Sporichthya brevicatena: one gene and its partner. The protein of the gene in region 1 interacts with the protein of each later gene in a pairwise test. Links are inferred from orthologs where the notes say so. Each region holds a gene or a part of one and is shown in the gene's direction. Other genes may lie near its edges.

Evidence for each region.
Region 2: the proteins of rlmN (region 1) and ftsZ interact in binary tests that used the Escherichia coli proteins (3 or more experiments, as listed by UniProt). The link is inferred for Sporichthya brevicatena from one-to-one orthologs.

The regions. Positions count from the first base shown.
Region 1 is NZ_BAAAHE010000044.1:26,196-41,773, reverse strand. The notes cover bases 7,906-10,755. They hold rlmN (dual-specificity RNA methyltransferase RlmN), read left to right. Parts: upstream 7,906-8,684; coding sequence 8,685-9,827; downstream 9,828-10,755. Other genes in these bases: ABD401_RS20085 (DUF1800 domain-containing protein), read left to right, coding at 10,469-10,755; ABD401_RS20090 (suppressor of fused domain protein), read left to right, coding at 9,824-10,405; ABD401_RS20100 (serine hydroxymethyltransferase), read right to left, coding at 7,906-8,516. Outside these bases: DNA-processing protein DprA, read left to right, coding at 1-19; ABD401_RS20145 (tyrosine recombinase XerC), read left to right, coding at 105-1,079; RNA polymerase sigma factor WhiG, read left to right, coding at 1,120-1,947; rpsB (30S ribosomal protein S2), read left to right, coding at 2,831-3,694; tsf (translation elongation factor Ts), read left to right, coding at 3,841-4,662; pyrH (UMP kinase), read left to right, coding at 4,766-5,464; frr (ribosome recycling factor), read left to right, coding at 5,501-6,058; ABD401_RS20110 (phosphatidate cytidylyltransferase), read left to right, coding at 6,068-6,913; ABD401_RS20105 (hypothetical protein), read right to left, coding at 6,979-7,260; more of ABD401_RS20100, read right to left, coding at 7,260-7,905; more of ABD401_RS20085, read left to right, coding at 10,756-12,004; ABD401_RS20080 (DUF1501 domain-containing protein), read left to right, coding at 12,001-13,287; ABD401_RS20075 (AMP-dependent synthetase/ligase), read right to left, coding at 13,333-15,042; ABD401_RS20070 (propionyl-CoA synthetase), read left to right, coding at 15,174-15,578.
Region 2 is NZ_BAAAHE010000015.1:108,892-124,407, reverse strand. The notes cover bases 165-2,952. They hold ftsZ (cell division protein FtsZ), read left to right. Parts: upstream 165-867; coding sequence 868-2,037; downstream 2,038-2,952. Other genes in these bases: ABD401_RS10570 (YggS family pyridoxal phosphate-dependent enzyme), read left to right, coding at 2,938-2,952; pgeF (peptidoglycan editing factor PgeF), read left to right, coding at 2,204-2,938; ABD401_RS10585 (cell division protein FtsQ/DivIB), read left to right, coding at 165-609. In the rest of the region: more of ABD401_RS10585, read left to right, coding at 1-164; more of ABD401_RS10570, read left to right, coding at 2,953-3,678; ABD401_RS10565 (cell division protein SepF), read left to right, coding at 3,745-4,254; ABD401_RS10560 (YggT family protein), read left to right, coding at 4,320-4,604; ABD401_RS10555 (DivIVA domain-containing protein), read left to right, coding at 4,653-5,384; ileS (isoleucine--tRNA ligase), read right to left, coding at 5,647-8,793; ABD401_RS10545 (DUF167 domain-containing protein), read left to right, coding at 9,141-9,419; ABD401_RS10540 (hypothetical protein), read right to left, coding at 9,516-10,049; ABD401_RS10535 (TraR/DksA family transcriptional regulator), read left to right, coding at 10,027-10,761; ABD401_RS10530 (signal peptidase II), read left to right, coding at 10,901-11,518; ABD401_RS10525 (RluA family pseudouridine synthase), read left to right, coding at 11,584-12,525; dnaE (DNA polymerase III subunit alpha), read left to right, coding at 12,616-15,516. UniProt on the Escherichia coli protein: Essential cell division protein that forms a contractile ring structure (Z ring) at the future cell division site. The regulation of the ring assembly controls the timing and the location of cell division.

The DNA.
Region 1 (15,578 bases):
CCGGGGCCGAGGGGGCTGACTGGCATACCCGCGCGTGGGGACTTCCACACCCGTTCGGCGCGCCGGTGCTTGCACCACGCCCGCGGGGGCGGAACCGTGGCCGTATGGGCGATCGGGGGGTGGCTGCGGCCGCGGCGCATGCGCCCTCGCCCGCGCCCTCGCCTGCGCCTGAGCAGCTGCCGCCCGCGCTCGACGACGCGCTGGCGGGCTTCGAGTCCTACCTGCGGGACGAACGGGCGTTCTCCGCCCACACCGTCCGGGCCTACCTCGGCGACGTGACGCGCCTGCTGCGGCACGCGGCCCGCTCCGGGGTCCGGGATCCCGACGGCATCACACTGCCGATCCTGCGCAGCTGGCTGGCGCTGGAACGGACCACGCGCCATGCCGACTCCACGCTCGCGCGCCGCGCGGCGGCCGCCCGGGCCTTCACCGCCCATGCCCTGCGCACGGGCCGGGCGAGCACCGACCCGGGAGCCGGCCTGGCCAGCCCCAAGGTCCGCCGCGCCCTGCCCGGCGTGCTCACCGAGGACCAGGCCGCGACGCTGATGGCCGTCCCCGACCCGGAGTCCGGTCCGGTCGGCCTGCGCGACCGCGCCGTCCTCGAGGTCCTCTACGCGACCGGCCTGCGGGTGGGGGAGCTGGTCGGCCTCGACATCGACGACCTGGACCGCAGCCGGCACCTCGTCCGCGCCGTCGGCAAGGGCAACAAGGAACGCAGCGTCCCGCTCGGGCGTCCGGCGATGGACGCCGTGGACGCCTGGTTGACCCGCGGTCGGCCCGCGCTCGCGACCTCGACCTCGGGTCCCGCGCTGTTCCTCGGCGCGCGCGGCGGTCGGCTCGACCAGCGCGCGGTCCGCACGATGGTGACCCGGTACCTGGGGGAGGTCGCCGGCGCGGCGGCCCTCGGTCCGCACGGTCTTCGGCACAGTGCCGCCACCCACCTACTTGCGGGCGGGGCAGATTTGCGTAGCGTGCAGGAGTTGCTCGGTCACGCAACGCTCACCACGACCCAGATCTACACGCACGTATCCGTCGAGAGACTCAGGGCCTCCTATGAGCGAGCGCACCCGCGGGCCTGACGCCGCCGCGGCGGCGGACACGCTCGGGCCGGCGCCGTCCGTGGTGGAGCACCCGACGGCGGGCACGGTCGCGCACGTCCCGGTCCAGGGCCGGGACGCCCACGCGGGCGCGACGGACGAGCTGCCCGCGCTGTGGCGGCGGTACCGGGAGGCCCGGGACGAGGCGACCCGCGAGCGGCTGATCCTGCACTACTCGCCGCTGGTCAAGCACGTGGCCGGCCGGGTGGCGGTGGGCCTGCCGCCCAACGTGGACATGGGTGACTGCGCCTCGTACGGCATGTTCGGCCTGATCGACGCGATCGAGAAGTACGACCCCGACCGCGGCGTGCGGTTCGAGCCGTACGCGATGAGCCGGATCCGCGGGGCGATCCTCGACGAGCTGCGGGCTCTGGACTGGATCCCGCGTTCGGTGCGCGCGAAGGCCCGCTCGGTGGAGCGCGGCTACCAGGCGCTCGAGGCGCGGCTGCACCGCAGCCCCACCGAGGCCGAGCTCGCGGCCGAACTCGGCATCAGCGTCGAGGACCTGCAGCAGACGTTCAGCCAGATCTCCGTCGTCAACGTCCTCGCGCTCGACGAGCTGCTCGCGGCCACCGACGAGCCGGGCGAGATGAACTTCGGCGACACCCTCGCCGACCTCACCGCCGACGACCCCGTCGCCGTGTTCGAGGACCAGGAGACGCGCGCGCTGCTGCTGAACGCGATCGCGGAGCTCACCGAGCGCGAGCGCCGGGTGATCCACCTGTACTACGTCGAGGGCATGACGCTGGCCGAGGTCGGCGAGCACGTCGGCGTCTCCGAGAGCCGGGTGTGCCAGATCCACTCCAAGGCGATGCTCGCCCTGCGCACCAAGCTGGCCGGCCGGCGCTGACGCTCCCCGCCGGGTCGTCGAGCGGGTCGTCGAGCGGGAGCAGCCGGGCCGGCCCGGTCGGCGGGGCCAGCAAGCTCATCGGGTCCCGGTACGCGGCGCCCTCCCGCAGGCCCCAGTGCAGGCAGGCCCGCGGGCAGTGCCGGGACCGTTCCAGGCGGCCCAGGTCCGCCCCGAGGGGGACCGGGTCGCCCGCCCGCACGTCCGCCCGCACCGGTTCGTAGGTCGTCCGGCGGCCGCCGGCGTGCCCGACGACCACCACCCCGCGCCCGGCCACCGGGCCGGCGAACGTGACGACGCCCGCGCCGGCCGCGCGGACCGCGGCGCCGACCTCGGCGGCGAGATCCGCCCCGCGGTGCCCCGGGGCGTAGGGCCCGGCGGGGGCGTCGAACGGGCGCACCACCGTCACCGGCCCGGCCAGGGGAGCGGTCCAGGATTCGGTCGCCCGGCTGGTCCTCGGGCCGGGGTCCGGGCCCGGGGAGACCGCGAGCGACGCGACCAGGGCGAGCGCGGTCGGGAGCGGGAGAACGGCGAAGATCGACACGCGGGCATCGTCGCCGGGCGCGGGCGGGACGGATGCCCGCCTGTGGACGGCGCGCGGGGTGTCTGGCCTGTGGATATCCCGGCGTCCAGCCCGCGCCGCGCGGGGGGTAGACTGCCCGGCGGCGACCCCCCGGGGTCGTACTTCGCACGTCCTCCGGCGACTCCAGCGCGTCAGCGCTCGGAAACCCGGTGCGCGCACCCTCGGTCGGCCGTCTCGAAGAACGTCGAGTCCAGACAGCCGCGCGGTGCGCCCAGGACGTCAGGGCGTCGGCCGACCGGCCGGTGCAACAAACCGAGTGAAGCACGGCCGCGTTCGGCGGCCGGGCGAAGGAGAGAACCACCCATGGCCGTCGTCACGATGCGCCAGCTGCTCGAGAGCGGTGTCCACTTCGGGCACCAGACGCGCCGCTGGAACCCGAAGATGAAGCGCTACATCTTCACCGAGCGCAACGGCATCTACATCATCGATCTGCAGCAGTCGCTGTCCTACATCGACCGCGCGTTCGAGTTCGTCAAGGCCACCGTCGCTCACGGCGGCACGGTGATGTTCATCGGCACCAAGAAGCAGGCCCAGGAGGCCATCGCCGAGCAGGCGACCCGCGTCGGGATGCCGTACGTCAACCAGCGTTGGCTCGGCGGCATGCTGACCAACTTCTCCACCGTCTACAAGCGGCTGCAGCGGCTGAAGGAGCTCGAGGAGCTCGACTTCGACGACGTCGCCGGCTCGGGCATGACCAAGAAGGAACTGCTCGGTCTGCAGCGCGAGAAGGAGAAGCTGGAGAAGACACTGGGCGGTATCCGGGACATGTCCCGCGTGCCGAGCGCGGTGTGGATCGTCGACACCAAGAAGGAGCACATCGCCGTCGGCGAGGCCCGCAAGCTGGGCATCCCGGTCGTCGCGATCCTCGACACCAACTGCGACCCGGACGAGGTCGACTACAAGATCCCGGGCAACGACGACGCGATCCGCTCGATCAGCCTGCTGACCCGCGTCGTGGCCGACGCCGTCGCCGAGGGCCTGATGGCCCGGTCCGGCGCGCGCGCCGGTGACGACAAGCCCGCCGACGGCCAGCTGGCCACCGACGAGCCGCTCGCCGAGTGGGAGCGCGAGCTGCTCGCGACCCAGGCGGCCGGTGCCGAGGCTCCCGCCGAGGCTCCGGCCGAGGCGCCTGCTGCGGACCCGGCCCCGGCGGCTCCGGCCGAGTAGCAACCGCCGCTGCGCGGCGGCCGGAAGCCCGCGGAAACCCTGAGGAGTCCGCGGAATTCGACAGCCGCCGCGCGCGTTGGGCTGACCCCCCAGGGGGTGCGCCCCCAGACGAACACACCACTTCGAAGGAACGGACGGCACACGAGATGGCCGACTTCACCGCGGCGGACGTCAAGAAGCTCCGCGACCTGACCGGCGCCGGGATGATGGACTGCAAGAAGGCGCTGGAGGAGACCGGTGGCGACTTCGACGCCGCCGTCGACCTGCTCCGTACCAAGGGTGCCGCCAAGGCCGCGAAGCGCAGCGCCGAGCGCAGCGCGAACTCGGGTCTCATCGCGGCCTCGGGCAACGCCCTGGTCGAGCTGAACTCCGAGACCGACTTCGTCGCCAAGAACGAGCAGTTCCAAGAGCTCGCGCAGGAGATCGCCGACTTCGTCGACTCCAGCAAGATCACCGACCGCGACGAGCTCCTCGCGGCCGCCCTGCCGAACGGCAAGACGGTCCGTGAGTCGATCGACGCGGCCAGCGCGGTCATCGGCGAGAAGCTCGACCTGGGTCAGGTCGCCCGGTACGACGGCGACGTCGCGATCTACCTGCACCGCAAGAGCGCGGACCTGCCCCCGGCCGTCGGCGTGCTCGTCTCCTACGAGGGTGCCTCGCAGGACGCGGCCCGTGGCGCGGCGATGCAGATCGCCGCGATGAAGCCGCAGTACCTGACGCGGGACGACGTCCCGGCCGAGGTCGTCGAGCACGAGCGCCGCATCGCCGAGGCCACCGCGCGTGAGGAGGGCAAGCCGGAGGCGGCGCTGCCCAAGATCACCGAGGGTCGCGTCACCGGCTTCTTCAAGGACGTCGTCCTGCTCGAGCAGGCGTCGGTCCAGGACAGCAAGAAGACCGTGAAGGCCGTCCTCGACGAGGCCGGCGTGACCGTCAAGGCGTTCGCGCGCCTGTCGGTCGGCGGGGCCTGACGGCTCCCGCTCACCGCGGCACGACGAGAAGAGTTCGACACCGGCGAAGGGAAGCACCCGCGTGGATCAGGATCCTGGTAGCGCGGGTGCTTTCCGCCGCGTCATGCTCAAGCTCTCCGGCGAGGTGCTCGCCGGCGAGAAGGGCATCGGCGTCGACCCGCTCGTGGTACGCCTGATTGCTCGTCAGATCGCTGAGGCGGCCCGGTCCGGGGTCCAGATCGCCGTCGTGGTCGGCGGCGGGAACTACTTCCGCGGCAAGGAACTCTCCCTCGCCGGGATGGACCGCAGTCGGGCCGACTACATGGGCATGCTCGGCACGATCATGAACTGCCTCGCCCTGCAGGACTTCATCGAGAAGCAGGGCGTCGAGACGCGGGTCCAGACCGCGATCACGATGGGGCAGGTCGCGGAGCCCTACATCCCGCGGCGCGCGGTGCGGCACATGGAGAAGGGCCGCATCGTCATCTTCGGCGGCGGGCTCGGCGCGCCGTTCTTCTCCACCGACACCACGGCCGCGCAGCGCGCGCTCGAGGTGGGCGCCCAAGCGGTCCTGATGGGCAAGCAGGGCGTCGACGGCGTCTACGACGCCGACCCCAAGTTCCACCCCGAGGCGGTCCGGTTCGACCACCTCACCTACTCGGAGTTCCTCACCCGAGGGCTGAAGGTCGCCGACGCCACTGCGATCGCGCTCTGCCGCGACAACTCGCTGCCGATCGTCGTCTTCGACCTGCTGGCTGAGGGCAACATCGGCCGAGCGGTCCGGGGTGAGAAGATCGGCACCCTCATCGGCGGCGAGATCTGATCGGCCCCCGCTGCAGAACGGGATAGGAGCACGCACATGATCGACGACACCCTGCTCGAGGCCGAGGAGAAGATGGAGAAGGCCGTCGAGGTCGCCAAGGAGGACTTCGCGGCGATCCGCACCGGCCGTGCCAACCCGGCGATGTTCTCCAAGATCATGGTCGACTACTACGGCGCCCTCACCCCGGTGAACCAGCTCGCCTCCTTCACCACGCCCGAGGCGCGCATGGTCATCGTGAGCCCGTACGACAAGGGCTCGCTGGCCGCCATCGAGAAGGCGATCCGCGACTCCGACCTCGGCGTGAACCCGAGCAACGACGGCTCGATCATCCGCGTCGTCCTGCCGCAGCTCACCGAGGAGCGGCGCAAGGAGTACATCAAGGTCGCCAAGGGCAAGGCCGAGGACGCGCGCATCTCGATCCGCAACATCCGTCGCCACGCGATGGAGGCGCTGCACAAGATGCAGAAGGACGGCGACGCCGGCGAGGACGACGTCCGTCGCGCGGAGAAGCACCTCGAGGACGTCACCCACAAGTACGTCGGCACCGTCGACGAGCTGCTCAAACACAAGGAAGCGGAGCTCCTCGAGGTCTGAGGACTTCCGGTGACCGCGGCGACCGAGGAGCCGAAGAAGAGCCGGGCCGGGCGCAACCTGCCCGCTGCCATCGGCGTGGGCGTCGGCATGGGCTCGATCGCCACGGCGTCGCTGATCTTCGAGCCGGCGATCTTCGTCGGCGTCGTGGCCGTCGCGATCCTCATCGCGCTCTGGGAGTTCGGCAACGCCCTCGCCACCACGGGGGTCAAGATCCCGGTCGTGCCGCTCGGCATCGGCACGGTCGCGATGCTCGCGGCTGCCTACGAGGCCGGGACCGAGTCGCTCATGGTCGGGCTGCTGCTGACCGTGCTCGGGGTCATCGGCTGGCGGATCGCGGAGGGGCCTGACGGCTTCGTCCGCGACGTCACCGCCGGTGTCTTCACCAGCGTCTACCTGCCGTTCCTCGCCGGCTTCGCGATCCTCATGGTCGCGGCACCGAACGACGGGGCCGAGCGGGTGGCGACGTTCATCCTCGTCGTGGTCTGCAACGACGTCGGTGGCTACGCCGCCGGGGTGCTGTTCGGCAAACACCCGATGGCGCCGCGCATCTCCCCGAAGAAGTCGTGGGAGGGCATGGCGGGCTCGCTGATCGGCTGCGCCGCCGGCGGCGCGATCTGCATGGCGACGCTGATGGACGACGCCGCCTGGAAGGGCGCCCTGCTCGGCCTCGCCCTGGCCGTCGCCGCGACGGTCGGGGACCTGGGGGAGTCGGTGCTCAAGCGCGACATCGGCGTCAAGGACATGGGGACGCTGCTCCCCGGCCACGGCGGCATCATGGACCGCCTCGACTCGCTCCTGATCGCCGCCCCGATCTGCTGGCTGCTGCTCTCGTTCTTCGTCGACCCGACGCCGTAGCGCCGTCGAAAAAGGGTGACACCCCTTACTCACGAGTAAGGGGTGTCACCCTTTTTTCGCACAGGTCAGGCGTCGAGAAGTTCGCGGAGCTCGGCGGCCTCGGCGCGGTACTTCGCCTGCTGCTCGGGGTGCAGGACCCGCAGGTTGAACAGGACCTGCTCGGCGGCGGCGTCGCTGCAGTCGAGCAGGGTGCGGACCTGCGTCCGCAGGTCCGGGGCACCGGCACGGACGAGGGCGAGGACGGCGTCGGTCTGGTCGCCGAGGGCGATCAGCGCCTCGAAGATCTCCGCCCGCAGGGCGAGCGCCTCCCGCTCCTCGGCGGTGCGAGGAGCCGGCGTGCCCGTCATCAGCCCAGACCCGGGGCGGGGAACTGCGCGGTGAGGTCGAGGACCTCCTTGCGCACCCGCTCGATGGTCTGCTCGTCGCCCTTCTTCGCGGCCTCGACGACCTCGTCGAACCAGCCCGCGATGGCGTCCATCTCCGCCGGGCCCATGCCGCGGGAGGTGACGGCCGGGGTGCCGATCCGGACACCCGAGGGGTCGAACGGCTTGCGGGTGTCGAAGGGGACGCTGTTGTAGTTCGTCTCCAGGCCCGCGCGGTCGAGCGCCTGCGCCGCCGGCTTGCCGGCGATGTCCTTGTTGGTGAGGTCGATCAGCACCAGGTGGTTGTCCGTGCCGCCCGAGACGAGGTCGAAGCCGCGGGACGCGAGACCCTCGGCCAGCGCCTTCGCGTTGGTGACGACCTGCGCCGCGTAGGCCTTGAACTCGTCGGTCGAGGCTTCCTTCAGCGCGACCGCGATGCCCGCGGTGGTGTGGTTGTGCGGGCCGCCCTGCAGACCGGGGAAGACGGCCTTGTCGAGCGCCTTCGCGTGCTCCTCGGTGCTCATCAGCATCGCGCCACGCGGACCGCGCAGGGTCTTGTGCGTCGTGGTCGAGATGACGTCGGCGTACCCGACCGGCGAGGGGTGGGCGCCACCGGCGACGAGGCCGGCGATGTGCGCGATGTCGGCGGCGAGGACGGCGCCGATCTCCTTCGCGATCTCCGCGAACGCGGGGAAGTCGATGGTGCGCGGGACCGCGGTGCCGCCGCAGAAGATCAGCTTCGGCCGTTCGGCGAGCGCGAGGTCGCGCACCTGGTCCATGTCGATGCGGCCGGTGTCCTGCCGGACGCCGTACCGCACGGCGGTGAACCAGGCGCCGGTCGCGGAGACCGACCAGCCGTGGGTGAGGTGGCCGCCGCTCGGCAGACCGAGGCCCATGACCTTCTCGCCCGGTGAGAGGAACGCCATGTAGATGGCGAGATTCGCGGGGGAGCCGGAGTACGGCTGGACGTTCGCGTGCTCGACGCCGAAGACGGCCTTGGCGCGCTCGATCGCGAGCGTCTCGATCTGGTCGATGACCTGCTGGCCCTCGTAGTACCGCTTGCCGGCGTAGCCCTCGGAGTACTTGTTGGTCAGGACCGTCCCGGTGGCCTCGAGCACGGCCTTCGAGACGTAGTTCTCGGACGGGATCAGCTTGATGGTGTCCGCCTGGCGCCGTTCCTCCGCCGCGATGAGCTCGGCGATCTGGGGGTCGGCAACCGACAGCGCGGGGTCGTTGGCCACGGGTCCTCCTGTGCCGTTCGGCACACCTCGGTGGTCACGGAGCCCAGGCGCACGGCCCCGTACTGCAAGCTCCCCGGCGGTGAACTCCGCCTGTGAACGCGCCAGTCGCAGGTCCCAAACTACCGCCTGGAGCCGACGCCTCCCGGATCGGCTGCGAGAATGGGGTCAATGCCTGCCCCCGGTGAGCTCACCCTCGTCGCCCCGCGCCGCGCGAAGCCGCCGCGGCACCTGGCCGACCTCGCACCCGGCGAGCGCAAGGCCGCCGTCGAGGAGCTCGGGCACAAGGGCTTCCGGGCCAAGCAGCTCGCGACGCACTACTTCACCCACCACAACGCGGACCCGGACACCTGGACCGACGTCCCCGCGAAGGACCGCGAGGCCCTCGCGAACGCGCTGTTCCCGCCGCTGCTCACCCCCGTCCGGGACATCACCTGCGACGAGGGCACCACGCGCAAGACCCTGTGGCGGCTGTTCGACGGCGCGCTGGTCGAGAGCGTCCTCATGCGGTACCCCGACCGGGTGACGGTCTGCGTCTCGTCCCAGGCCGGCTGCGGCATGAATTGCCCGTTCTGCGCGACGGGCCAGGGCGGACTGACCCGGAACATGTCGACGGCCGAGATCGTCGACCAGGTCGTGGCGGCGGCACGGGCCCTCGACCGCGGCGAGGTGGCGGGCGGGCCCGGCCGTGTCTCCAACGTGGTGTTCATGGGCATGGGGGAGCCGCTCGCGAACTACAACGCCACCTCCGCCGCCGTCGCACGGCTGATCGACCCCACGCCGGACGGGCTCGGCCTGTCGCGGCGCTCGGTGACGGTCTCGACGGTGGGGCTGGTGCCGGGCATCGCGAAGCTGGCGGACTCCGGGCTCGGCGTGACGCTCGCGCTCTCGCTGCACGCCCCGGACGACGAGTTGCGCGACACGCTGGTGCCGATCAACACGCGGTACCCGGTCGCGGAGGTCGTGGGCACCGCGCATGACTACTTCGTGCGGACGGGACGCCGGGTCTCGATCGAGTACGCGCTGATCCGCGACATCAACGACCAGGCCTGGCGGGCGGACGAGCTCGCCCGGGTGCTCGCCTTCGCGGGGCCCGGCGCGTGGGCGCACGTGAACCTCATCCCGCTCAACCCGACGCCGGGCTCGAAGTGGACGGCCTCGCGGCCCAAGGACGAGCGGACCTTCGTCCGCCGGCTGGAGGCCGCGGGCGTGCCGGTCACGGTGCGGGACACTCGGGGCCGGGAGATCGACGGGGCCTGCGGCCAGCTGGCCGCGGCCGACCTGGAGGCGATCGACGAGGAGGCGGGGGCGTGAAGACGCCGAGCGAACTGATCGGCAAGCACTACACCGACTACTTCGGCCGTGGGCACTCGATCTTCGAGATGGACCCGCCGGCCGAGGCCACCGACCGCGTGCCCGGGCTGCGGATGCTGGAGGTGACGGCGGGCAAGCGCGTCGACGTCGTCAGCTACTTCACCCTCGGCTGCTGGGAGGCCGTGCAGAGCCTCGGCATCGGGTGCGAGTTCGTCCTGTCCGCCCGGGAGCCGAGCGAGGCGCACCTGAAGTCCCTCGCCGCCGCGGCGATCGCGCACTGCGGCACCCCGGACAGCCGGCTCGACCGTGGCTCGGTCGTCCAGCTCGACGGGCCGTGGCTGCCCGGGTCGGAGTGCGACCGGCTGCTCGTGACCCTGCCCTACCCGTACGGTCCCGAGCTCGAGTACTGCCGCTGGAAGTTCCGCGGGCAGAACTGCACCGCGCGCGTGCTGTGGCTGATGCCCATCACCGCGGCCGAGGCTGCGATGGTGGCGCTCGACGGGGTCGAGGCTCTCGAAGCCCGATTTGAGGAGGTTGGCGTCAATTTCGCCGACCCCGCTCGGTCCTCCGCCGTCTGAACCAGCGGAATGATTGCGTAAAGCGCCGCGTCGCGGCGCGGCGCCTCCTCCGACACTGCGGGGATGCGGAGCAGTCGGCCCACGAAGCAGCACCGCCTCGAGCGCGGGGCGAAGCAGGCGCGGGCGGCTGCACCTGACCGGTCGTCAGAGAAGTTCGCCCTCCACCTCTTGCGCCGGACGACGTTCGGCATCACGCCGGACCTGCGCGCCGACGTCGCGGACGCCGGCGGCGCGCTGGCGTGGCTCGAGCAGCAGTTCGACCCCGAGTCGATCGACGACGGGACCTGTTCCGGGGCGCTCGCTGCCTGGCCGTTCGCGACGACCGACCCGCAGGTCAACCACGCCACCATGGGCGCCGGCAACGCGACGTCGATGGAGGATCTGGTCCGGGCGACGCTCGCCCGGCAGATCTGGTCACGGCGTCAGTTGTTCGAGGTGATGGTCGACTTCTGGTCGAACCACCTCAACATCACGTGTCCGAGCGGGACGGTCTGGGCCACCAAGGCCTGGGACGACATCCACGTCGTCCGGGCGAACGCGCTCGGCCGGTTCGAGGACATGCTGCAGGCGTCGGTCACCTCGCCGGCGATGCTGCTGTACCTGAACAACGCGCAGTCCCGTGGCGACGCCGTGAACGAGAACTACGCCCGCGAACTGCTCGAGCTGCACACGGTCGGCCTGGGCGCGGGCTATCAGCATCGCGACATCGTGAACGCGGCCCGTGCCCTGAGCGGTCTGTCGGTGTGGGACCGCAGCGACAAGGCCGCCGCGCTCTCGCTGGGCACCTTCCGCTACCGGGCGGAGTGGCACTACGTCGGCCCGGTCTCGGTCCTCGGCTGGTCGCACCCGAACGGTGACGCCGCCGGCGGAGTCGAGGTCGCGCGGTCCCTGATCGCGTACCTCGCCCGCCACCCGTCCACGGCGGAGCGGATCGCCCGCAAGCTCGCCGTGCGCTTCGTCCGCGACCACCCGTCCGCGGCGCTGGTGCGCCGTCTGGCCCGGGTGTACCTGGACTCGGACACCGAGATCGTGCCCGTGCTGCGTGCCCTGTTCACGTCCGACGAGTTCGCGAACGCCGTGGGGGCGAAGGTCCGCCGGCCCGCGGAGGTCGTGATCGCCGGCTGGCGGGCGCTCGGCGCGCAGCCGATTCCGGGGTGGCTGAACCGCAACAACGCCGTCGCGCAGCTGCGCTGGACGCTGTCGGAGATGGGGAACGCCCCGCTGGGTTGGCCCCTGCCCGACGGCTACCCGGACGTCGCGGCGGCCTGGAAGGGCGCCGGTCTGACGTTGACGGCGTGGAACGCGCACCTGACCGCGGCGACCCATCGCCTCAACAACGGCGTGCTGTGGCCCGACCTGGCGACGCACCTGCTCGACGGGGCGGTGCCGACGAGCTGGGACGGTCTGGTCGACACTCTGACGGCCCGTCTGCTGCCCGGGCAGCGGGTGAGCCCGGCGCACCGCGCGGCCTTCCTGGCGTTCCTCGCGGACGCCGCCGGCGCCGCGGACCCCGGCGCGTTGCGCCCGCAGGACCTCAAGGCGCTGCTGCCGGTCCTCGTCGCGCTCGTGCTCGACAGCCCGTACTGGAGCGTGCGATGACCGAGCCCACGGACGAGTGCCAGGAGTGCACGAGCGCCCGGTCGGTGAGCCGGCGCCGCTTCCTGCAGGCCATCGGCGTGACCGGAGCCGCCGTCGCCGCGCCGTCGATGTTCTCGGCGCAGGCGGCCTTCGCGGCCGGCCCGCACCGCGGCCCCGTGCTGGTCGTGATCTCGCTGCGCGGCGGGATGGACGGGCTCTCGCTCGTCCCGCCGGTCGGCGACCCGAACTACGCCAAGCTGCGACCGTCGATCGCCGTGCCGCAGCGCACCGCGATCCCGACGGATGACCCGCGGTTCGGCCTGCACCCCGCGCTCGCGCCGCTGCGTCCGCTCTGGGACTCGAAGCGGCTCTCCTTCGTCCACGCCGTCGCGTCCGCGGACACCTCCCGCAGCCACTTCAACGCCACCGCCGAGCTCGAGCGGTCGGCCCCGGGCACGAACGTGCACTCGGGGTGGCTGGACCGCGTGCTGCGCGTCAACGGGCGCAACGCCACGTTCGAAGCGGTCGCTCTCGGGACCGGCGGTCGGCCCGGTCACCTCGTCGGCGAGAGCGACGTCCTGACGATGCGTTCGCTGTCGAGCTTCACCCTCGCCGGCCCGGACACCCTCTGCCCGGCCATGGCCAAGGCGCTGCGGGCACTGCACAGCGACCCGAAGGCGCCGCAGACCTCCAGCGCTGTCGCGACGCTGACGGCGCTCGACACCGTCGGCACCATCAACGCCCAGCGCGCCAAGGCGGGTGCCCCCGCGACCGCCTACCCGGCGAACAGCGCCCTGGGTGCGGCGCTCGCCGACGCCGCCGCCCTGATCCGCGCCGACGTCGGCCTCGCGGCGCTGGCGGTCGAGATCGGCGGCTGGGACATGCACATCGCGCTCGGCAACGCCGGTGAGGGCCAGTTCGCCGCCCTGGCCGGGCAGGTCGCCGCCGCGATCGCCGCGTTCGCCGCGGACCTGGGCAAGGACTTCGACCGCGTCAACGTCGTGACGATGAGCGAGTTCGGTCGCCGGGCCGGCCAGAACGGCAGCGGCGGCGTCGACCACGGGCACGGCAACGCGATGCTGCTCGCCGGCGGCGGGCTCGTCGGCGGCAAGGTCCACGGCCGCTGGCCGGGCCTCGCCAAGGACGACCTCGATCAGGGCGACCTCGCCGCGACCACCGACTACCGCGACGTGCTCGCCGAGTTTCTCGTCCGGCGCGCCGGCCTCGGCCAGAACGCGGTGTCGGTGGTCTTCCCGAACTACAAGCCCCGCCCGGTCGGCGCCTTCCGTCGCCCGACCGCCTGAACCGACCGTTCGGTCGTGACGAAAGGGTGTCACCCTTTCTTCACATCAGTCCTCGGCGTAGAGGGCCTCGATCACGTCGGCGTACTTCTCCGCGATCGGCTTGCGGCGGAGCTTCATCGTCGGGGTGAGTTCGTCGCCGCCGGGGAGCCAGTCGACGTCGAGCAGGTGCCACTTCTTGATCTGCTCGACGCGGGAGAGCTTCTCGTTCGCGGACGCGACCGCGGCGCCGACGATCTGCTGCACCTGGGGGTCGGCGGCGACGGTCCGCGCCGAGGAGTCGGGCAGCCCCGCCTGCTTCGCGTAGGCCGCGGCGGCGTCGGGGTCGAGGACGAGCAGCGCGACGTTGTAGCGCCGGCCGTCGCCGATGCAGACCGCCTGCCCGATCAGGGCGTGGGACGCCTTGAGCCGCTGCTCGATGTTCGCCGGCGACATGTTCTTGCCGGCCGCGTTGATGATCAGTTCCTTCTTGCGGTCGACGATGCGGATGAATCCGTCCTCGACGACGCCGACGTCGCCGGTGTGGAGCCACCCGTCCGCGTCGATCGCCTCGGCGGTGCGCTCGGGGTCGTTGCGGTACCCCTTCATCAGCAGCGGCCCGCGGACGAGGATCTCGCCGTCGTCGGCGAGGGCCATCTCGGAGCCCGGGATCGGCTGGCCGACCGTGCCGGGGCGGATGTCGTCGGCCGGGACGCAGGTCATGCAGCACGAGGTCTCGGACATGCCGTAGACCTCCTGGACCGGCAGCCCGAGGTCGCCGAAGTACTTCAGCGTCTCGACCGCGATCGGGGCGGCACCGACGATCGACCACTGAACCTGGTCGAGGCCGATCTTCGCCCGCGCCCCGGCGCGGACCTCCTCGGGCAGCGCGGCCGGGTCCGTCAGACCGCCGGCCTGCAGCGCGGCCATGATCTTCTCGTAGACGCGCGGCACGCCGCCCCAGAACGTCGGGCGGGCGCTGACCAGCGCCGGGATCAGCTGGGTCTGGTCCGCCACCGTCGTGACGGTGGCCCCGAAGGTCGCCGAGCAGTGGTAGTGGTGGCTCCACCGGTCGGCGATGTGCGCCGACGGCAGGTAGGACACGATCGACCCGCCGACCGGCGTCGGGGCCATCGCCGACATGCCGCGGATCTGGGCCATCATGCCGGCGTGCGTGAGCTGGACGCCCTTGGGCGGACCGGTGGTCCCTGAGGTGTAGATCAGCGTCAGCACGTCGTCCGGCTGCACGGCACGCCAGGCGGCGTCGAAGTCGAAGTCGTCCGAACCGCCGGCGATCAGCTCGTCGAGGGTGGAGGTGCTCGCGTCCCCGCCGTCGATGCAGACGACGTGCGCGACCGCGGTCCCCGCCTTGCGGACGGTCTCCAGGAAGGCCTGCTCGCACACCACGACGCGGTTGCCGGCGTTGGAGAACAGGTACTCGACCTGTTCCGGCGACGAGGTGTTGTAGATCGAGAACGGCACCGCGCCCAGGTGCAGCGCGGCCATGTCGACGAGATTCATCTCGGGCCGGTTGCGCATCATCAGCGCGACGGTGTCCCCGTGCCCGACCCCGAGGGCGGCGAGGCCGGCGGCGATCCGGCGCACCCGGTCGGCGTACTCGGCGAAGGTCAGGCTGATCGAGTCGTCGGGGGTACGGAGGGCGACGCGGTCGGCCTGCTCGGCCGCGGTCAGCTGAAACGCCTCGCAGATCGTCGCGGCGTGCAACGCGGGCACGCCCTCCTGAATGGGACGGTCGCTGCTGGGGATGAGCTGAACCATGCCGTTCTCCATCGTCAGGGTCGTCATGCCGGGACTTCGGGGCAGCCAACCAGGTCGCACCGGGTTTGTCAGGCCCTCCAACGGTTGGGGCGGGGCTGGCCGTTCCCGCGAGTGGAAGACAGGATGAGCCCATGGGTGCCTACGCCGACGCGTTCCGCCGCAGTATCGAAGACCCGACCGGCTTCTGGGCCGAGGCCGCACAGGCCGTGGACTGGACCCGGGCGCCGACGACGGTGCTCGACGACAGTCGGGCCCCGTTCGTGCGCTGGTTCCCTGACGGAGAGCTGAACACCTGTCACAACGCGTTGGACCGGCACGTGGACGGCGGTCGGGGCGATCAGACCGCGCTGATCTACGACAGCCCGATGACCGGCCGTCAGGCGCGCTTCACCTACGCCGAGTTGCGTGACCAGGTCGCCCGCTTCGGCGGGGTGCTTCGCAGCCTCGGCGTGGAGAAGGGCGACCGGGTCGTCATCTACATGCCGATGGTCCCCGAGGCCGTGGTCGCGATGCTCGCCTGCGCGCGGATCGGGGCG
Region 2 (15,516 bases), on another replicon or contig:
CTCTTCTCGGACGTGCTCGCGGTCCGGTCGGTCCAGATCGCCGGGGTCAAGCGCCTCAGCGTCGGACAGGTCGAACGTGTGGCGCAGGTGCCGGAGGGGGAGCCGCTGGCCCGGCTCGACACGGCGGCGATCGCGGCGCGCGTACGGACGCTCCCGCAGGTCGCGGACGTCGACGTCTCCCGCAAGTTCCCCAGCACGGTGAAGATCTCGGTGACCGAGCGCACGCCGGTGGCGGTGCTCGACACCCCCGAGGGCCGGCGGCTGGTCGACGCCGAGGGCGTGGCGTTCGCGCCGGCCGGGGACGCGGCGAAGCGGTTCCTGCTGGTGAAGAGCTCGAACTCGGCGCTGACGCCCGCGGACCTGAAGGCGATCCAGGCCGTCGTCGCCGCGCTCCCGGAGACCATCCGCGAGAAGGTCGAGTCCGTGCAGGCCGACACGACGGCGGACCTCACCGTCAGCCTCGACGGCGGCCGGGAGATCGTCTGGGGCGCTCCCGACCAGACCGAGTTCAAGGTCCGCGTGCTCGACGTCCTGTGGCGGGAGAAGTCCACCCGCGGCGCGAAGCGCTACGACGTCAGCGTCCCCGAGGCCCCCACCGTCAAGCGCTGACCCGCGCGGCCCGGGGACGGGTGGGTGACGGCCGTCACCAGTTCTGATGCAGCGTCAGTTTTAAGCGACGCGACACGCCACGGATGTCCTAGGTGCGGATGTGCGCCCGCCCTACCTTCATGTCCATCGCAGGTTGACATAACTCTAAACCTCTAGTTGAGGTGGAGGGTTGAGGGAGGGCCTGCGGACCGAGACATCAGCACCACCCAGCACCACCCAGCGCACGATCAGAAATTTCCGACGCGAGAGGCACCGACCGTGGCAGCTCCGCAGAACTACCTCGCAGTGATCAAGGTGGTCGGCATCGGGGGCGGTGGCGTCAACGCCATCAACCGCATGATCGAGGTCGGCCTCAAGGGCGTCGAGTTCATCGCGATCAACACCGACGCTCAGGCCCTGTTGATGAGCGACGCCGACGTCAAGCTCGACGTCGGTCGCGAGCTCACCCGGGGCCTCGGCGCCGGCGCGAACCCCGAGGTCGGGCGCAAGGCCGCCGAGGACCACCGCGACGAGATCGAGGAGGTGCTCCGCGGCGCCGACATGGTCTTCGTGACCGCCGGCGAAGGTGGCGGCACCGGCACCGGTGGTGCCCCGGTCGTCGCGAACATCGCGCGTTCGCTCGGCGCTCTGACGATCGGTGTGGTCACCCGCCCGTTCAACTTCGAGGGCCGCCGCCGCAGCACGCAGGCCGAGGACGGCATCTCGCGGCTGCGCGAAGAGGTCGACACCCTCATCGTCATCCCGAACGACCGGCTGCTCTCGATCAGCGACCGCCAGGTCTCGGTGCTCGACGCGTTCAAGTCGGCCGACCAGGTCCTGCTCTCCGGTGTCCAGGGCATCACCGACCTGATCACGACGCCGGGTCTGATCAACCTCGACTTCGCCGACGTGAAGTCGGTCATGAGCGGCGCCGGGTCCGCCCTCATGGGCATCGGCTCGGCCCGCGGCGAGGACCGCGCGATCGCGGCCGCCGAGGCGGCGATCTCCTCGCCGCTGCTGGAGGCGTCGATCGACGGCGCCCGCGGCGTCCTGCTCTCGATCTCCGGTGGCAGCGACCTCGGCCTGTTCGAGATCAACCACGCCGCCCAGCTCGTCGCGGAGGCCGCGCACCCCGAGGCGAACATCATCTTCGGTGCGGTCATCGACGACGCCCTCGGCGACGAGGCCCGCGTCACCGTCATCGCGGCCGGCTTCGACGGCGGTGAGCCGCAGAAGTACCGCGAGCCCACCAAGCGTCCGGAGACCGCGCCCGCCGAGGGCGCCGCCCCTGCGGCGACGTCCGAGGAGAGCCCCGCCGAGGCCGAGCCGGAGCGCATCGGCACCCTCGGCGAGGTCCCGCGCCAGGGCGGTGCCCCGGTGCCGGCCCCGGTCGCGCGGCCCGCGGGCGACTCGCTCGACGACCTCGACGTCCCGGACTTCATGAAGTAGGCCACGGATTCTCGGGCCAACCCCCCGGCGGCCCGAGAAGGACCGAAACCCGGAGCGCATCCCTGCAGGCGACACCCGCGCAAGCGGCTGCAGGGGTGCGCTCTCGGGTGTCCGGGGTGAGGGACGTGGAGAAGAGAAGGACACTGGTCACGTGATCCCGTTGCTGATGCCGTCGTGGCCGCCCGGGGTGCGCGGTGTGTTCACCACCCGGGCCGGGGGCCAGTCGATCCCGCCCTACGCGGAGCTCAACCTCGCGACGCACGTCGGGGACGACGCCCGCACCGTCGCGGCCAACCGCGCTCTGGTCGCCGCGGCCGTCGGCCTGCCCCCGGAGCGCCTCGTCTTCATGGAGCAGGTGCACGGCAACGACGTCGCGGTCGTGGCGGGGCCGACGCCCGTTCCGCCGGTCGCCGACGCCCTGGTGACCACGACCCCCGCGCTCGCGTTGGTCGTGCTGGTGGCCGACTGCGTGCCGGTCCTGATGGCCGACCCGTACGCCGGGGTGGTCGCCGCGGCGCACGCCGGGCGCAAGGGGGTCGAGCTGGGAGTCGTCGCGCGGGCCCTCGCCGCCATGCAGGACCTCGGCGCCCAGCCCGGCCGGGTCCGCGTCCAGCTCGGGCCCTCGATCAACGGCTGCTGCTATGAGGTGCCGGAGTCGATGCAGCGGGAGGTGGCGGCCGCGGCGCCCGGCGCAGTCGCGGGGACCGGCCGGACGCGGGCGGGTACGCCGTCGCTCGACCTGCGGCCGGGGCTGGCCGAGCAGTTCGCGGCCCTCGGCGTCCACGACGTCGGCCTCACCGGCGGCTGCACCAACGACGACCCCGACTTCTTCTCCTACCGCCGCGACGGCGTGACCGGTCGCTTCGCCGGACTGATCTGGCGGGAGTCCGAGGACTCCTGATGGGGCGTCGGGAGGAGCTGGCCGCCAACCTCGCCGCGGTCCGGGAGCGGATCGCCGCGGCGTGCGGGGCCGCCGGCCGGGACCCGGCGGACGTGACGTTGATCGCGGTCACGAAGACCTGGCCGGCCTCCGACGTCGAACACCTCGCGGCGCTCGGCGTCCGCGACCTGGGGGAGAACCGCGACGGCGAGGCCGCCGAGAAGGCCGCGGCCCTGTCCGCCGCCGGGGTGACCGACCTGCGCTGGCACTTCGTCGGCCAGGTGCAGACGAACAAGGCGCGGTCGGTGGCTCGTTACGCCGATGTGGTGCATTCGGTCGACCGGCTGCGTCTGGTCCGGGCCCTGTCGACGGCGGCGACCGAGGCCGGGCGCGAACTCGACGCCCTGATCCAGGTGGACCTCTCGCCCGCCGCCGAGGGTCCGCAGGCGGGCCCGAAGGAGGGTGCGCCGGGCGGCCGCGGCGGCGCCGCCCCGGCCGAGGTGGTGGCCCTCGCCGACGCGGTGGCCGCCGCCCCCGGTCTGCGCCTGCGCGGGGTGATGGCGGTGGCGCCACTCGGGGCTCCGCCCGGACCGGCATTCGACCGTCTCGCCGCGGTCGCGGCGGACCTGCGCGGCGCCCATCCCGAGGCCCGCTGGATCTCCGCGGGGATGAGTGGCGATCTGGAAGTGGCGGTAGGTGCAGGCGCGACACATGTGCGTGTCGGGTCCGGGTTGCTCGGTAACCGGCCCTTGCGCCCCTAACCTCTTTGAGTAAGGGGAATTGCTTCTCTAGTGGCTGTGCAGACGCACTCCGGAAGGCAGGCTTCAATGGCCGGCGCGATGCGCAAGATGGGCGTCTATCTCGGGCTGGTCGAGGACGACGAGCGCGACGACTACTACGACGACCACGTCGAGGAGGAGCGCCGCTACGAGCGCCCGCAGCCGGCAACGCGACAGCCGATGGAGCCGGTCGCGCGCACGGATGTGCGGGTTCCGCAGCGCCGGATCCCGGCCCCTGCCGCCGCGCCGACTCCGGCACCGTCGCCGGTCGTCGCGGACCCGTACCGCATCATCACGCTGCACCCCCGGACCTACAACGAGGCCCGCCAGATCGGCGAGGAGTTTCGTCAAGGCGTTCCGGTCATCATGAATCTCACGGAGATGGACGACACGGACGCGAAGCGGCTCGTGGACTTCGCCGCGGGACTCGTGTTCGGATGCCACGGAGCCATCGAACGGGTGACGCAGAAAGTGTTTCTGCTCTCGCCCGCGAACGTCGATGTGAGTGCCGAGGACAAGGCCCGCATCGCTTCGGGTGGCTTCTTCAACCAGAGCTGAGTGGCGTCCGATAAGGTCGCCCTCGTTACTCTGCGTAAGAATCTTCGAAGGGGCGGTGACCTGCGGTGAGTCCAGTGGCGCAGGTCGTGTACTTCGTCCTGTTTGCTTTTCTCATCCTGCTGGTCGCACGCCTGGTGATGGAGTACGTCTTCCTCTTCGCCAGGTCGTACGAGCCGAAGGGTGCCGTGGTGGTCGTGCTCGAAGTGATTTACTCCGTGACCGATCCGCCGCTCAAGTTCTTGAGGCGGTTCATTCCGCCATTACGTTTGGGAGGGGTGTCACTTGACCTATCCTTCCTTGTGTTATTTGTCATCGTCACCATCGGGCTGTCACTCGTGCAGCAAGCGTGACGCGGTACGGTCTATCCCGAACGTCGACGATCACTCTGAGGTGACAGGATGCCGCTGACCCCCGAGGACGTGCGGAACAAGCAGTTCACGACCGTCCGTCTGCGCGAGGGCTACGACGAGGATGAGGTTGACGCCTTCCTCGACGAGGTCGAGACCGAGCTTCGGCGCTTGATCCGGGAGAACGACGAGCTGCGAGCCAAGCTCGCCGCCGCCACCCGGGCCGCGTCGGCGGCACCGGCTGCTTCCACGACCGCGCCCCAGCCCGTCGTCAAGGCGCCGGAGCCGCCTCCCGCGCCCGAGCCCCCCAAGCCCGCTCCCGCGCCCCCGGCGCCGGCCGCGGTCGAGGCGAGCTCGTCCGACAGCGCGGCCCGCGTGCTGGCGCTGGCTCAGCAGACCGCTGACCAGGCCATCGCCGAGGCCCGCACGGAGGCGAACAAGATCGTTGGCGACGCGCGGCAGCGCGCGGAGGCCATCGAGCGCGAGGCGCGCTCCAAGGCCGACGCCCTCGAGCGGGACGCCCAGGACAAGCACCGCTCGATCATCGGTGTCCTGGAGACCCAGCGCACCGCGCTGGAGACCCAGCTCGACCAGCTCCGTCAGTTCGAGCGTGAGTACCGCAGCCGCCTCAAGAGCTTCCTCGAGGGGCAGCTCCGGCAGCTGGAGAACAGCGCCGAGGGCGAGAACCTCTCGAACGGTCCGCGGTCGGCGGCCGCTCGGCCCGCGGCGACGACGCCGCGTCAGCCGATGCGCGGCTTCCTGATCGACGAGGACGAGGGCTGATCACCCCCGTACGACCTCGCTAGTCGACGTCGAAGGAGCCCGGCCCGACGAGGCCGGGCTCCTTCGCGTCTGCAGCAGCTCTGCGGCCCCGCTCCCACTGCGGGATGACGTCCCGGGCGCCCGGGGTGTCAGCCCGCACGAGGGCTGACAGGCACCCCGTGCGGGACGTCATCCCTGAGCAGGGGGGTGTCAGCCCGCACGAGGGCTGACAGGCACCCCGTGCGGGACGTCATCCCGCGGGGCCAGGCCGTGGCGATGCGGGTCAGGCCTTGGTGATCCGGAAGGTCATGCCGAGCTCGGCGTCGGTGCTGGTGACCCCGTCACCGGACGGGGCCTCGGCCAGCTCGGCGACGGAGGTCGCGAGGACCTCGCCGGCGACCAGGTCCGCGTGCTCGCGGAGCGCCGCGACGGCCTCCTCACCGGCCGCGTGCCACTCCAGGGTGATCCGGTCGGCGACCTCCAGGCCGGAGGTCTTGCGGGCCTCCTGGATGACGCGGACGGCCTCGCGGGCCAGACCGGCCCGGCGGAGCTCCGGCGTGATCGTCAGGTCGAGGGCGACGGTCTCGCCCTCGCGAGCCACCGACCAGCCCTCGCGGGGCGTCTCGGTGATGACGACCTCGTCCGCGTCGACGGTGATCTCCTGCCCGTCGACGACGATCGTCGCCGGGCGGCCGGCGCGCAGCTCGGCCGCCAGCGCCACCGGGTCCGCCGCCGCGATCGCGGCCGCGACCGGCTGGGTGCCCTTGCCGAAGCGCTTGCCGAGCGCGCGGAAGTTGGCCTTCGCCGAGTAGTCGACGAGGTCGCCGCCGGCCTCCGCGAGCGACTCCAACCGGGTGACGTTCAGCTCCTCGGCGATCTGCGTGCGGAGATCCTCGGAGAGCGTGGACCAGCCGTGCGCGCCCACGAGGGCCCGCGAGAGCGGCTGACGGGTCTTCACCCCGCTGTCGGCCCGCGCCGCGCGCCCCAGCTCGACCAGGCGCCGTGCGAGGGCCACCTGGGCCGCGAGGTCGTCGTCGATCAGCGCGCCGTCGACCGCCGGCCACGCCGCGAGATGCACCGAGTCCGGCAGCTCCGGGCTGGTCGGCCGGAACAGGTCCTGCCAGACCCGCTCGGTGATGAACGGGGTGATCGGGGCCATCAGCAGCGTGACGACGTACAGGCACTCGTGCAGGGTCGCGAGCGCGGCCGGGTCGCCCGCCCAGAACCGGCGGCGGTTGCGGCGCACGTACCAGTTCGACAGGTCGTCGACGTAGGCCGCGAGCAGCCGCCCGGCCTTCTGGGTGTCGAAGTCCTCCAACGCCGCGTCGACGCCCTGCGCGAGGCGGTGGGCCTCGGAGATCGCCCACCGGTCCAGCGCCGGCCGCTCGGCGACCGGGGGAGCGGCGGTCACGCCCGGCTCGAAGCCCGCGGTGCGGGCGTAGAGCGACTGGAAGGCGACGGTGTTCCAGTACGTCAGCAGCGACTTGCGGACGATCTCCTGCAGGACGTTGTGGCCCACGCGCCGGGCCGACCAGGGCGAGCCCGAGCAGGCCATGAACCAGCGCAGGGCGTCGGCGCCGTGCTGGTCCATCAAGGGCATCGGCTCGAGGATGTTGCCGAGGTGCTTGGACATCTTGCGGCCGTCCTCGGCGAGGATGTGCCCGAGGCAGAGGACGTTCTCGTACGAGGACCGGTCGAAGACCAGCGTCCCGACCGCCATCAGCGTGTAGAACCAGCCGCGGGTCTGGTCGATCGCCTCGCAGATGAACTGCGCCGGGTAGGCCTTCTCGAACTCCGCGACGCCCTGATGCGGGTAGCCCCACTGGGCGAACGGCATCGAGCCCGAGTCGTACCAGGCGTCGATCACCTCGGGGACGCGGCGGGCCTGGTGGCCACAGGTCTCGCAGGCGAAGGTGACGTCGTCGATGTACGGGCGGTGCGGGTCGACGTCCGACAGGTCGCGACCGGCGAGCTCGCCGAGCTGCGCCATCGACGCGACGGCGCGCAGGTGGCCCTCCTCGCACCGCCAGATCGGCAGCGGCGTGCCCCAGTAGCGGTTGCGGGACAGGGCCCAGTCGATGTTGTTGTTCAGCCAGTCGCCGTAGCGGCCGTGCTTGATGGTGTCGGGGTACCAGGTCGTCCGCTCGTTCTCGCGGAGTAGTTCGTCCTTCACCTCGGTCGTGCGGATGTACCAGGACGGCTGCGCGTAGTAGATGAGCGCCGTGTGGCAGCGCCAGCAGTGCGGGTACGCGTGCTCGTACGCGACGTGCTTGAACAGCACGCCGCGGCTCTGCAGGTCCGCCACCAGGGCCTCGTCGGCCTTCTTGAAGAACTGCCCGCCGACGAGTGGGACGTCGTGGGCGAAGTGCCCGTCCGAGGTGATCGGGTTGACCACCGGCAGCCCGTAGGCCTTGCAGACCCGAAGGTCGTCGGCACCGAAGGCCGGGGCCTGGTGGACCAGACCGGTGCCGTCCTCGGTGGTGACGTAGTCGTCGAGCACGACGAAGTGGGTGTCCGCGCCGTCGGGGAACGCGATCAACTCGAACGGGCGCGCGTAGTGCCAGCGCTCCATCTCGGCGCCGGGGAAGGACGCGAGCACCTGCGCGCCCTCGCCGAGCGCGTACGCCACGAGCGGTTCCGCGACGACGACGGGCGTGCTCCCGTCGGCCGGCTGCGCGAGCACGTAGGTGACGTCCGCCCGGGCGGCGACCGCCGTGTTGGAGACCAGCGTCCAGGGAGTCGTCGTCCAGACCAGGAGGTCGGCGGCCCCGGCGTGCGGACCGCTGGTCAACGGGAAACGCACGTAGACCGACGGGTCGACGACCGTCTCGTAGCCCTGGGCCAGCTCGTGGTCGGACAGACCGGTGCCGCAGCGCGGGCAGTACGGCGCGACGCGGTGATCCTGGACCAGCCGGCCGTCGTCGAAGATCTTCGCCAGGCTCCACCAGACGCTCTCGACGTAGGCGCGGTCCATCGTCCAGTACGCCGAGGACAGGTCCACCCAGTAGCCCATGCGCTCGGTCATCTGCGCGAAGGCGTCGACGTGGCGGTGCACGGACTCGCGGCAGCGCGCGTTGAACTCCGCGACCCCGTAGGCCTCGATGTCGCCCTTGCCGGAGAACCCGAGTTCCTTCTCGACCGCGAGCTCGACCGGCAGGCCGTGGCAGTCCCAGCCCGCCTTGCGGGGGACGTGGTAGCCCTTCATCGTCTTGAAGCGCGGGAAGACGTCCTTGAAGACGCGCGCCTCGACGTGGTGGGTGCCGGGCATGCCGTTGGCCGTCGGCGGGCCTTCGTAGAAGACCCACAGCGGGCCGTCGGCCGTGGCGTCGATGGTGCGCTCGAAGACCTTGGCGTCGGTCCAGAACGCGAGGACCTCGCGTTCGAGGGCGGGCAGGTCCACCTGGGGCGGCACGGCGCGGTACTGGCTCACCGGGAACTTCCTCCGGACGTTGACGAAGCGACGCCGGAGGGACGAGCACCCCCGGACGCCGGGGACCCGCGGTACCACCCTCCTTGGCCGCGGCTGCCTCCCGAAGGAGACGAGCGCGACCCTCTCGTGGACCTGCACCACCGGGTCTACGCGGCGCTCCGCGGACAGGAACGCCGTTTCTTCCGGCAACTCCGGGGTGATCTCACGCCCGCGCACACCGTCCGGGCTCGCACCGTCCCCGGATCGCTCATCGGCTGCGTACGGGCGGCGCTGTCCCCATCGACGCCTCGTGCAGGGCGCTCAGCCTACCCGCGGACGCCGCGGGCGGGCGGGGCAGACTGCCGGGCGTGACCGAGCTACGGGTGGCGATCCGCGTCCGGCCGGGGTCCTCCCGGGCCGGCGTCGGGGGGACGCACGCCGGCGCGCTAGTGGTGAAGGTCAGCGAGCGGGCCGTGGACGGCCGGGCGACCGAGGCCGCGCTGACGGCTCTGGCCAAGGCGCTCGGGGTCCCGCGGCGCGAGATTCGCCTGGTCAGAGGCGCGACGAGCCGCGACAAGGTGGTCGCCGTCGAGGGGGACGAGCAGGTCCTCACCGCCGCCCTGGAGCGCCTGCGCGACGCGCCCTGATCTTCGGAGCAGGGGTTCGGACTTCCGGCGTGTCGGGTGGGTACGGTGGGCCCCGCACCGTGACGAACCGTCAGCCAACGGTCGGTGATCGTCTGGCTACGGATCGTGTTCACGGCCTGGTGACGGACGAGAAGGGTCCGCAATGGTGAGGAGCGGAGGGCCGGCAACGAAGGCGGCCTCGGCGAAGCGAGCCGCGCCGGCGAAGAAGGCCCCGGCCGCGAGGAAGGCTGCGCCGGCGAAGCAGTCCGCCCCGGTGAAGAAGGCCGCCCCGGCGAAGAAGGCCCCGGCCGCGAGGAAGGCTGCGCCGGCGAAGCAGTCCGCCCCGGTGAAGAAGGCCGCCCCGGCGAAGAAGGCCGCGGTCAAGAAGGCCGCCCCGGTGAAGAAGGCCGCGGCCACAAAAGCGGCCCCGGCCACGAAGGCGGCCGCGAAGAAGGCTTCGGCGAAAAAGGCGAGCCCGGTCGCGAAGAAGGCCGTCGCCACGAAATCCGCGCCGGCGAGAAAAGCCGCGCCCGCCAAGAAGGCGGGGGTGAAGAAGGCGGCGGTGAAGAAGGCCCCGGCGAAAAAGACCGCGCCGGCGGAAAAGGCTGCGCCCGCCAAGCCGGCGGCGGTGAAGAAGTCCGCGCCGGCCAAGAAGGCCCCGGCCAAGAACGCCCCGGCGGCGAAGAAGACGGCGCCCGCGAAGAAGGCCCCGGCGGCGAAGAAGGCAGCACCCGCGAAGAAGGCAGCACCCGCGAAGAAGACCGGGACGTTGGCCCGGGCGGCGACGCTCGCGCGGCGGGCGACGGCTCCCGCGCGCAAGGCCGCCGCGATCGCCCGGCAGGTGGCCGCTCCCGCCGCGAAACCCGCCCCGGAGGCGCCGGCCCCGGTGCCGGCGAAGGCCCCGACCAAGACCGCGGCAAAGGCTCCCGCCACGGCTCCGGCCGCGAAGCCGGCCGCGAAGCCGACCGGCAAGCTCGCGGTCCGGGAGGGGGAGACGGCCTGGACGAACGAGGAGCTCAAGGAGGTCCGGGCCGAGCTCGGCAAGGACGTCGACCGGCTCCGGGCCGAGATCGCGGTCGCCCAGGCCGACCGGGAGGCGCTGCTGCGCGACTACGGCGACGGCTCCGGGGAAGACCAGGCGGATGCCGGCACCAAGACGCTCGAGCGCGAGCAGGAGATGTCGCTGGTCAACAACGCCCTCGACATGCTCCAGCAGGACGAGCGGGCGCTCGCGCGCCTCGAGGACGGCACCTACGGCCAGTGCGAGTCGTGCGGCGACCCGATCGGGAAGGCCCGGCTCCAGGCGTTCCCGCGGGCCACGCTCTGCGTCGCCTGCAAGCAGCGGGCCGAGCGCCGGTACTGATCACCGATTCGTCGCTCTTCGTGATCATGAACGGCCCGGGTGGGCCCACGCGGAGTCTTCGGCGGGCTTAGCGTCGCCTTACCGAAACGTGAGAATTGGGACATTTCGGGCCGGGTGGTCCGCGTGAGACTCTGCTGCGATGTCCGAGACGGCGCTTGATCCCGGCCCGGTCCGGGACCTGCTGGCGCCGTCACCGAGAGTCACCGAACCGGCGGCGCCGACCCGGGCCCGGCACGCGGCCCCGGTCTACCTCCCACCCGCCGCGATCCGACGCAGCCGGCTCGCGCTCTTCGGCGGGGTCGCCGCGGCGGTCTACCTGGTCGACCTCGCCACGAAGATCGCGATCGTCGCGTTCCTCACCGAGGACGACCCGGTGGAGATCGGCGGCACCGGCGTCTCGCTGCGGCTGATCCGCAACCCGGGCGCCGCGTTCGGGGTCGGGGTCGACGTCACCGCGGTGTTCACGGTCATCACCGTCTGCGTCGTCGGGGCGGTGCTGACCAGTTCCCGGCGGCTCGGCAGCCGCCCGTGGGCCCTCACCCTGGGGCTGCTGCTCGGCGGCGCGTTGGGCAACCTCACGGACCGGCTCGCACGGTCGCCGGGGTTCCTGTCCGGGCACGTCGTCGACTTCGTCGAGATCCCCGGCTGGCCGATCTTCAACGTCGCGGACCTCTCGATCTGCGTCGCCGGCGGCCTGATGGTGGCGCTGGCGTGCCGCAACGTCCCGCTCGACGGCCGTCGCTGTCGCCGGTACTGAGCGCGCCGGTCCGTCGCCGCCACCGGGTCGAAGACCGGCCTGGGCGATAGACCACACTGAGCGGCGTGAGTTCCGACCTGCGTGCGCTGCCGGTGCCCGACGGGCTCGCGGGGGAGCGGGTGGACGCCGGGCTCGCCCGGTTGTTCGGGCTCTCCCGGACCCGCGTGGCCGAACTCGCGGCCGCGGGGTGCGTCCGGATGGACGGCGCGGCCGCGGGCAAGAGCGACCGCCTCGTCGCCGGGGCGTGGCTGGAGGTCGAGCTCCCGGCCGTCGAGCCGGCCGGCGTGGAGATCGTGGCCGAGCCGGTGCCCGGCATGAAGGTCGTCCACGACGACGAGCATCTGGTCGTCGTCGACAAGCCGGTGGGCGTGGCGGCGCACCCGAGCCCGGGCTGGACCGGCCCGACCGTCATCGGGGGCCTGGCCGCCGCCGGCTTCCGGATCTCGACCTCGGGCGCGGCCGAGCGAGCCGGTGTCGTCCACCGGCTCGACGTCGGCACCAGCGGGTTGATGGTCGTCGCGAAGTCCGAGCGGGCGTACACGCTGCTCAAGCGCGCGTTCAAGGAGCGGACGGTCGAGAAGATCTACCACGCGCTCGTGCAGGGTCATCCCGACCCGTCGCGCGGCACCGTGGACGCGCCGATCGGGCGGCACCCGGTGCACGACTGGAAGTGGGCCGTGATCGCCGAGGACGCCGGCGGCAAGGCGAGCGTCACGCACTACGACACGCTCGAGGCGTTCCGCGCCGCGAGCCTGCTGACGATCAAGCTCGAGACCGGCCGCACCCACCAGATCCGGGTGCACATGTCGGCGCTGCGGCATCCGTGCGCGGGCGACCTGACCTACGGCGCGGACCCGACCCTGGCCGAGCGCCTGGGTCTGGAGCGACAGTGGTTGCACGCGGTGTCGCTGGGGTTCGAGCACCCGGATTCCGGCGATTGGGTCGAGTTTTCCAGCGACTATCCGGACGACCTTGCGCGCGCCCTGCAGGTTGTCTCGGAGGGCTGACCACACACTGAGACGGGCGCTCGAGTTGTCAGTGGGGCGCCTTAGAGTGAGGCCCGATTCCGGGGAGGCGCAGCGGTGAGTTCGGCAGGCATGAACGACTCGTTCGTCCACCTGCACGTCCACACCGAGTACTCGATGCTCGACGGCGCGGCGCGCCTGGACGACCTCTTCCGCGGCTGCAACGAGATGGGCATGCCGGCCCTCGCGATGACCGACCACGGCAACGTGTTCGGCGCGTACGACTTCGTGAAGAAGGCGAACGAGGCCGGCATCAAGCCGATCGTCGGCATGGAGGCGTACCTCGCGCCGGGCACCCACCGCTCCGACCGCACCCGCGTGCGGTGGGCGGACGGCGGCGAGGACGACGTCTCCGGTTCCGGCTCGTACACGCACATGACGCTGCTGGCGACCGACAACGACTCGATGCACAACCTGTTCCGCATCTCGTCGCTGGCGAGCCTCGAAGGCTTCTTCTACAAGCCCCGCGCGGACCGCGAGCTGCTGCACCGCTACGGCAAGGGCCTGATCGCGACGACGGGCTGTCCGTCGGGCGAGATCCAGACCTGGCTGCGCATCGGCGACTACGAGAAGGCGCGCGCGTCGGCCGGAGAGTTCCAGGACATCTTCGGCAAGGAGAACTTCTTCTGCGAGCTGATGGACCACGGCATCGGCATCGAGAAGCGCGCGCACGACGGGCTGATGCGCCTGGCCAAGGACCTCAACCTGCCGCTGGTCGCGACCAACGACCTGCACTACGCCGCGGCCGAGGACGCGTCCGCGCACGAGGTGCTGCTCTGCGTGCAGTCCGGCAAGACCCTCGCGGACCCGAACCGCTTCAAGTTCGACGCGACCGACTTCTACCTCAAGAGCCCGGCCGAGATGCGCGAGCTCTGGCAGGGCCGCTACGGCCTGCGGGAGGCCTGCGACAACACGCTGCTCATCGCCGAGCGCTGCCAGATGTCGTTCTCCGCGCGCAACCTCATGCCGCGATTCCCGGTGCCCGAGGGGGAGACCGAGGAGACCTGGCTGCGCAAGGAGGTCGACCGCGGCCTGAACGAGCGCTTCCACGGCAACGTGCCCCAGACGCACCGGGATCAGGCGGCCTACGAGGTCGACATGATCATCAAGATGGGGTTCCCCGGCTACTTCCTCGTCACCGCCGACCTCGTGCGGTACGCGAAGGAGAACGGGATCCGCGTCGGTCCCGGTCGTGGGTCCGCGGCCGGTGCGCTGATCGCCTACGCGCTGGGCATCACCGAGCTCGACCCGCTCGCGCACGGCCTGATCTTCGAGCGGTTCCTCAACCCCGAGCGTGTGTCGATGCCCGACATCGACATGGACTTCGACGAACGTCGTCGCGCCGACATGATCCGCTACGCCACCGAGAAGTACGGCGAGGAGCGGGTCGCGCAGATCATCACCTACGGCACCATCAAGGCGAAGGCGGCGATCAAGGACGCCTCCCGCGTCCTCGGCTACCCGTTCGCGATGGGCGACCGCATCACCAAGGCGATGCCGCCGGCCGTCATGGGCAAGGACATCCCGCTGTCCGGGATCTTCGACCCCGACCACAAGCGCTACGCCGAGGCCGGCGAGTTCCGGGCGCTCTACGAGTCCGACCCGGACGTGAAGAAGGTCGTCGACACGGCCAAGGGTCTCGAGGGCCTGAAGCGGCAGTGGGGCGTGCACGCCGCGGGCGTCATCCTCTCGAGCGAGCCGCTGCTCGACGTCATCCCGATCCAGCGCCGCGAGCAGGACGGCGCGATCATCACGCAGTTCGACATGGGCGCCTGCGAGTCGCTCGGGCTGCTGAAGATGGACTTCCTGGGGTTGCGCAACCTCACGGTCCTCGACGACTGCCTGATCAACATCGAGTCCAACCGGGGCGAGAAGATCGTCCTCGAGGAACTCGAACTGACGGACCGTAAGGCGTACGAGCTGCTGGCCCGGGGCGACACCCTCGGCGTCTTCCAGCTCGACGGCGGGCCGATGCGTGCGCTGCTGCGCTCGATGGTCCCCGACAACTTCGAGGACATCTCCGCCGTCCTCGCGCTGTACCGGCCGGGTCCGATGGGCGCGAACGCGCACAACGACTACGCGGACCGCAAGAACGGCCGCAAGCCGGTGGTGCCGATCCACCCCGAGCTCGAAGAGCCGCTGGCCGACATCCTGGGCGACACCTACGGGTTGATCGTCTACCAGGAGCAGGTCATGGCGATCGCGCAGAAGCTCGCGGGCTACTCGCTCGGCGCCGCCGACCTGCTCCGTCGCGCGATGGGCAAGAAGAAGAAGGAGATCCTCGACAAGGAGTACATCCCGTTCTCGGAAGGGATGAAGAAGAACGGGTACTCCGAGGCGGCGATCAAGACCCTCTGGGACATCCTCGTCCCGTTCTCGGACTACGCGTTCAACAAGGCCCACACCGCCGGCTACGGCCTCGTCTCCTACTGGACCGCCTACCTCAAGGCGAACTACCCGCAGGAGTACATGGCGGCGCTGCTCACCTCGGTCAAGGACGACAAGGACAAGTCGGCCCTGTACCTCAACGAGTGCCGGCGCATGGGCATCAAGGTGCTGCCGCCGGACGTCAACGCCTCGGACGCGAACTTCACCCCGCGCGGCGAGGACATCCGCTTCGGCCTGACCGCGATCCGCAACGTCGGCGCGAACGTCGTGACCGGGATCGTCGAGGCGCGGACCGAGCAGGGCGCGTTCACCGACTTCGCCGACTTCCTGCGCAAGGTGCCGGCGCAGGTCTGCAACAAGAAGACCGTGGAGTCGCTGATCAAGGGCGGCGCGTTCGACTCGCTCGGGCACACCCGCCGTGGCCTGATCCACGCGCACGAGCGCGCGATCGACGCGATCATCGACATCAAGCGCAACGAGGCCATCGGCCAGGACTCGCTGTTCGGCGCGTTCGACGACGACGGCGACGCCACCGACACGTCCTTCGACATCGAGATCCCGACGGGGGAGTGGGACAAGCCGGCG